2 regions of the Massilia violaceinigra genome follow, and region 1 is predicted to be linked to the other one. Evidence: riboswitches for the same ligand, from Rfam matches in the RefSeq annotation. Region 1 holds a riboswitch; the other holds the start of a gene.
What was found. Region 1 has a riboswitch for glycine ahead of gcvT (glycine cleavage system aminomethyltransferase GcvT). Riboswitches for the same ligand answer to the same signal wherever they lie in the genome.
Positions count from the first base shown of each region.

Region 2: it holds a riboswitch for glycine, as region 1 does, so the genes downstream of both, CR152_RS06120 (D-amino acid dehydrogenase) here and gcvT (glycine cleavage system aminomethyltransferase GcvT) in region 1, are expected to answer to the same signal.

Region 1 covers NZ_CP024608.1:4,824,413-4,827,818, reverse strand. Annotated here, with positions in the region: gene CR152_RS21135 (methyl-accepting chemotaxis protein) at 1-510, shown strand, start outside; gene CR152_RS21130 (hypothetical protein) at 718-996, shown strand; gene CR152_RS21125 (ATP-dependent Clp protease proteolytic subunit) at 1,172-1,732, opposite strand; glycine riboswitch at 1,870-1,955, shown strand; glycine riboswitch at 1,974-2,079, shown strand; gene gcvT (glycine cleavage system aminomethyltransferase GcvT) at 2,152-3,270, shown strand; gene gcvH (glycine cleavage system protein GcvH) at 3,333-3,406, shown strand, end outside.
Region 2 covers NZ_CP024608.1:1,342,895-1,346,300, forward strand. Annotated here, with positions in the region: gene CR152_RS06120 (D-amino acid dehydrogenase) at 50-1,282, opposite strand; glycine riboswitch at 1,339-1,448, opposite strand; glycine riboswitch at 1,449-1,556, opposite strand; gene rtcR (RNA repair transcriptional activator RtcR) at 1,676-3,286, opposite strand.

The DNA of each region.
Region 1 (3,406 bases):
CTTGAACAGATGAAAGCGGTAACGGCACCTGCGTTCCAAAGTTTAGGCGATCGTTTGGGTCCCTTGACCGGCATCATGGCCGACGACAGCGCCGCGCGCGCCGAGGCCGAGTACGCCGGGGCTCGCCTGTGGGTCTGGTTTTGCATAGGCGCCAACGCGGCCGGGGCCGTGCTGCTCGGGTTGTGGCTCAAGGCAGCGATGCTAGCGACTCCCGCGCCGGTGCGGCGCAAGCCTGGGGCGGCGGCGTCGACCGTGGCGGGCAACGGGCTGATCGTGCGTGCCATCGAGCGCAGCGCGCAGTCCGGCGCCGGGCTCGCCATGCACGGCGAGCGCAACGCGGCGCGCGCCTTGCCCGCGCCACGGACCGCAGGTGCGGGCGCGGGCGATGCGGCGGCACGGCTGGCCCGGCTGAGCCGGATTATCGACGCCGTGGCCTTCCAGACCACCATCCTCGCCGTCAACGCCGCGGTCGAGGCGGCACGCGCCGGACAGACGCCGCCGCGCCACTGAGCGCGCGCTAAGCGCGCGCCACGAAGCGATTTCTTCCGTGCATTAGTTGCAATCCTATAGGAACTACTCCTACACGAGTGCAAGGTGAATTCCGATACCTCTTCAACGGTGCGGCTCGCATGATGATGTTACCGGCAACGCTGAAGAGAGCGCCTCTTCAGCATCACCGGCGAGCACGACATTTTCAAACTTTCAAAAGGAATGAACATGAACTCGAATCAGAAAAGCGGTCAGGGCAACAAGCAAAGCGATAGTTCCAGCTCGAACAAGCAATCGGGCTCGCAAGGTTCCGGCAGCGGTTCGCGCTCCGGCGGCGGCACCCAGGGCGGAACCCATGAGCAGCACGTGGAAGCCGGCCGTCAAAGCCATAAGAATGACGACAAGGACAGCGGGTCGAAACAGTCCGGTTCGGGTTCGGGCAGCAAGCAGTCCGGATCGAATTCCGGCAGCAGCAGCGGCAGCAAAAGCGGCGGCGACAAACGCTGATCGCTAGCATGACGCAGGCGTCGCCGGGTTTCCGGGCGGCGCCATGCGCTATTTAAACAGGAAGCAATAGAAAGAGTCTGCACCGGCCCCGCCGTTGACAGGCTCTTTTTTTGACTGCGCGCCGCAACCAGCCATCGTGACCGGCACGAGCAGTCACGACGGCTGGTTCACTGGTTCAGATATTGCGAATATGAACACCCTTCGGCGGCGCAAAGTCGGCCACGTCATTGATCATGCGGGCGATCTTGGCATCGCGCGCGGTCAGGTGCAGGTCGGAATACTGGTGGATCGCCCACTGCTCCGGCAGCAGCTCGATGTGCTTGCGCAAAATCGATTCGGTGCGCGCATCGTCGGCCCGCAAGCCTTCGACGATGATATTGAGCGCATCCGGACGCGCGCCGGGCGATGCCGTCGCATGCGACTTGTGCACCATGAAGCGCGCCGTCTCGCTGGCGTAGCGCCGCGCGCCCGACAGAAACAGGATGACGGCGATCGACGCCACCGCCCCGGCGTTGTACATGACGAACTTGACAGGCGAGTTCGACAGGAAGTTGTACAGGCAAAGCCCGTCGCTGACGTAGCCGCCATTCGACTGGATCAGCACGTGCGCCGTTTCGACGCCGTTCTCGCTCATGCCGGACACCGCCTCGAACACGCGGTGCACCATATCGCTGTTCACATCGCCCGACAAGGTGAACCAGGCATCGGTCTGTTGGATCGTTTTTTCTTCGCTCATGGCTGTATGCTCGCAAAGTAGATGAATTATTTTAACAAATCGGGCGGACCATGGTTTTCCATGGGTAGCTCATTCGTGCGCCCCCTAAAGGACATCCCTGCAAGGTTGACAGTTGCGCCCTGCTGGCATATCCTCCACAGTCTTGATCGGGAGAGGGCAGCGCACGCTGCCGCCGAAGGGGCATCACCCAAAAACTCTCAGGCAAAAGGACCGGTCAGGGGTCGGCGGCGCACAGCGCCCCCGGCTGAACTCTGGAGAGCGGCCGCGGCACCATGCCGGCGGCCCACCGAAGGGGCAGGCGGAGCATCATCCGCTATCTCTCAGGTACCAAGGACAGAGGGGCGCGAAGCATTCAGGGACGGCAAGAGCCGCTCCACGTCTGCTCGTCGTACCCCCATTCACTCTGCCTTGAGGATTCCATGACGCTTAAAGCGACCCCGCTCAATTCCGCACACCGCGCCGCCGGCGCCAAGATGGTCGATTTCGGCGGCTGGGACATGCCCGTCAACTACGGCTCGCAAATCGAAGAACACCAGGCCGTGCGCGGCGACGTCGGCATGTTCGATGTGTCGCACATGTGCGTGGTCGATATCGAAGGCGAGAACGCCCGCCCTTTCCTGCGCTCCCTGCTGGCCAATAACGTCGACAAGCTGCAGGTGGCCGGCAAGGCCCTGTATTCGTGCATGCTCAATCCGCAAGGCTTCGTCATCGACGACCTGATCGTCTACTTCTTCAGCGAGACCTGGTTCCGCCTGGTCGTCAACGCCGGCACCGCCGAAAAAGACGTGGCCTGGATCGGCGCCCAGAACGACGCCACCAGGAGCGGCGTGACCATCACCCAGCGCCGCGACGGCATTGATCCGATGGCGCTGATCGCCGTCCAGGGCCCGAACGCGCGCGCCAGGGTGTGGCAGGTGCTGCCGGCCACCCAGGCCGCTTCCGAGCCCCTGAAACCGTTCAACGCCGTCATCGTCAAGGACACCGCCTTCGGCGAAGTGATGGTGGCGCGCACCGGCTACACCGGCGAAGACGGCTTCGAGCTGGCCTTCCCCGCTTCCCAGGCCGATGCGCTGTGGAACGCGCTGGTGGCCGCCGGCGTCAAGCCGGCCGGCCTGGGCGCGCGCGACACGCTGCGCCTGGAAGCGGGCATGAACCTGTACGGCCAGGACATGGACGACACGGTCAACCCGCTCGACGCCGGCCTGGCCTGGACCGTCGACCTGCTCGCCGAGCGCGACTTCATCGGCAAGACCGCGCTCAAAGCGATGGGCCAGAATTTTCAGTTCGTGGGCCTGATCCTGCGCGAAAAAGGCGGCATCCTGCGCGCGCACCAGAAAGTGGTGGCCGCTGACGGCAGCACCGGCGAAATCACCAGCGGTACCTTCAGCCCGACCATGCAGGAAGCGATCGCCCTGGCGCGCGTGCCGATGGGCGTGGCCGTGGGCGACACCGTGCACGTCGAAATCCGCGACAAAAAGCTGGCCGCCAGCGTCGTCAAGCTGCCGTTCGTGCGAAACGGTAAAATCCTCGCTGCCTGATCGGGGCAACACACACCAATTAGTAGTATTTACATCGACCGCGACCTCTTGGAGCAAACATTATGAACATCCCAGCCGACCTGAAATACACCGAGTCCCACGAATGGGTGCGTGCCGAAGCTGACGGCACCCTCAC
Region 2 (3,406 bases), 3.5 Mb from region 1:
AACAACAAGGGCATTCACGCATGCCGGACACCAGTGTCAACGCACGTCGTCAGTGCGTTGGAAAATCGAGGGAACGGTGCATCAGGTCGCCGATCATGTCGGCGGTGACGGCCGACAGGGTCCAGCCCAGATGCCCGTGCCCAGTGTTGTAGAAGACGCAGGGCGATTTGCCGCGGCCGACGCGCGGCAGCATGGTCGGCATCATTGGCCGCAAGCCGGCCCACGGAATCACGCTGCGCGTGTTCACGCCCGGGAAGCATTCGTGCACCCAGTCGATCAGAGGGCGAATCCGGTCGTCGCGGATGTCGCGGTTAAAGCCGTTGAATTCGGCCGTGCCGGCCACGCGGAAGCGATCCGTCCCCAGGCGGCTGGTCACCAGCTTGGTGGCGTCGTCGAGCAGGCTGACGGTGGGCGCCGCGGCCTGGCTGGCGGCATCGGGCAGGTTGACCGTGATCGAGTAGCCTTTCACCGGGTAGATGTTGACCCGGTCGCCCAGGCTCGCGGCCAGGGCGCGGCTGGCGGTGCCGGCGCAGATGACGACGCCGTCGTAGGTCTCGGTCTGGGTGCGCTCGCCGTCGCCCAGAGTGACGTGGGCGTGGCGGCCGTCGGTGCGCACGGCGCCGATCTGCATGCCATAGCGGCAGTCCACGCCGTTGCGGCGGGCGGCGGCGGCAAGACCGGTGGTGAATTTGTGGATGTCGCCGGTGGCGTCGCTGTCGGTGAAAAAGCCGCCGTAGTAGTCGCCCGCCAGGGTTGGTTCGATGCCGCGCATTTCGCTTGGGGTCACCGCGCGGCGCGCGAGGCCGCCGGCGGCCAGCATCTTGCTGACCGTGGCGGCGTGCTCGAAGCCGGCCTTGTCGCGGTAGATGTGCAGGATGCCTTCGCGCTTGACGTCGAAGTCGATGTTCTCCGCCTCGGCCCACGCAAACAGGTGCTCGCGCGCGGCAATCGCCAGGCGCGCCGTTTCGACCGTGTTGCGGCGGTAGTGGGGAATGGCGGCGGCAAATTCGGCGAACCACGACAGCTTGTGCCAGCTCGGTTTGGGGTTGACCAGCAGCGGCGCGTCGCGCCGGAACATCCACTTCAGGCCCTTGAGCATGGTGGAGCGGTGGTTCCACACTTCCGCGTTGGAGGCCGACAGCTGGCCGCCGTTGGCAAACGAGGTTTCCATCGCCGCGTAGCGATGTTTTTCCAGCAGCGTCGTGGCAAAGCCACGTTTCGCCAGGGCGTAAGCGGTCGTGACGCCGGTGATGCCGCCGCCAATTACTGCAATGGTTTTCATGTGTCGTCCGGGTTCCAGAAACGTCAGATAGGGAGTCCGCGCGCTGGTGCGCGTCGGTTACCCCCTCTGTGCTGGACCTGAGAGATTCACCGGCAACGCGCGATGCGTGGCCGGTTTGCTCCTTCGGTGCACCGGATGACGACTTCCGGTGGCTCTTCAGAGTTCAAATGGGTTATCGGTCCTTTTGCCTGAGAGATTCCGGGGCGGTTGCTCCTTCGGCGCCGTCGGCATACAAGACCAGCTTGTAACCGACAGACTCTCCCGATAACGCCTTAGCATTGCGCTAAATATGCCATAAGCATATGTATGCAGAATACCGCAGAAAATGACGTCAATACAACCATTTTTAGTGATAGGTGTTGTTTCCTCGACAATACCGACAGAGCGCTCGCTTTACGATTTGCCGCAAACCTGGTCCCATTCGAGCGCAAAGCGCGCCAGGAATTTCTTCAGGCGGTCGGCATCGTTCGGTTTGCTTTTGGCGCTGCGCGAGACGGCAAACAGCTTGCGCCCCGCGTCCGACAAGGTGACCGAATGGCGGCATACCTTGACCACGGCGGCCAGTTGCATGGCGTCGAACAGGTCGAGGCCGGCGGCGGCCTCGTCACCCATCAGTTCTGCCAGGTTGACCTCGGCCGCGCTTGGGGCGCGCGTGTAGTGGTGCCACAGTTTTTGCAATCTGGCCACTTCGGCGCTGACGATGCTGTCCGAAATGCCGCCGGCTTCGGCCAGCGTGGCCATCCTTGTCACCGAGGCCGACAGGTCACGGAAGTTGCCGGCCCAGACCGCCTCGGGCGACATCGCGAAGCGCATGTAGCGCTCGCGCGCTTCCTTGTTGAAGCGCACCATCTGGCCGTACTCCTGGCTGAACTGGTTCAACTGGTAGACCAGGTTGGGTTCGATGTCTTCGGGCCGGTCGACCAGGCCGGGCAGGGCGTAAGTCCACAAATTGATGCGGGCGTACAAGTCTTCGCGGAAGCTCCCGGCCACCACTTCGCTGGCGAGATCGCGGTTGGTGCCGGCGATGAGCTGGAAGTCGCTTTGCACTTCGCTGTCGCTGCCGACCGGATGAAAGCGCTTTTCTTCGATGGCCTTGAGCAGCATTGCCTGTTCATCGGGCCCCAGTTCGCCGATTTCGTCGAGGAACAGCAAGCCCTTGTGCGCGCTGCGCAGCAAGCCCGGGCGGTCGGCGGCGGCGCCCGTGAAGGAACCTTTGACGTGGCCGAACAGGGTCGACGCGGCGCCGTCGCCGTGAAGGGTGGCGCAGTTGAGCTCGATGAATTTGCCGTCGAGCTGGTGCCGTGTTTTCTTCAGTTCGTACACGCGGCGCGCGAGGAACGATTTGCCTGCCCCGGTCGGGCCCATCAGCAGCATGGGTGCGCGCGACTTGATGGCGACGCGCTCGATCTCGTCGATCATGGTGTTGAAACGGGCGTTGCGGGTGGCGATGCCGGACTTGAGGAAAGCCACGCCTTCGGCTTGCTCGCGCGAAAAGCGCTGGGCGATCTGGTCGTAGCGCGACAGGTCGAGGTCGATCAGCGCGTAGCTGCCCGGCTCCTTGCTGGACTGGCGCCGCGGCGGCGAGCTTTGCAGCAGGCGGCCGGGGAAGAAGCGCGCTTCGGTCATCAGGAACATGCAGATCTGCACGACGTGGGTGCCGGTGGTGATGTGGACCCAGTAATCCTCGTTATCCGGATCGAAGGGGTAGGTCTTGGCGAAGTCGAACAGGGCGCCGTAGACCTCGCCGAAATCCCAGGCGTCGCTGATCGGAATGTGGTGCGGCACGACTGTGGTTTCGGGCGAGACGGCGGCGATGTCGGCCGTGACCGCGTCCACCAGCGGGCCGAATTTGCCGCTGAAGAGCATCTCGAAGCGGTCGACGATGTATTCCTCGTGCTGGGTGATGGCGATGCTGGGACGCCACTTTTCCCAGCGGGCCGGGCCTTGGCCGCTGTCGAGCTGGGTGCCGACGAAACCGATGACTACGATGCGTTTCTGTTTCATATTCGTATAAAGTTTTATCTGATCGGATAATTTATCACGGCGTTGCCTGCTTGTCCATTTCTTGGTGTTCTTGTTTGGTGAATTGATAATCTTTTTTAAATCAATGACTTGCGCTGGTGT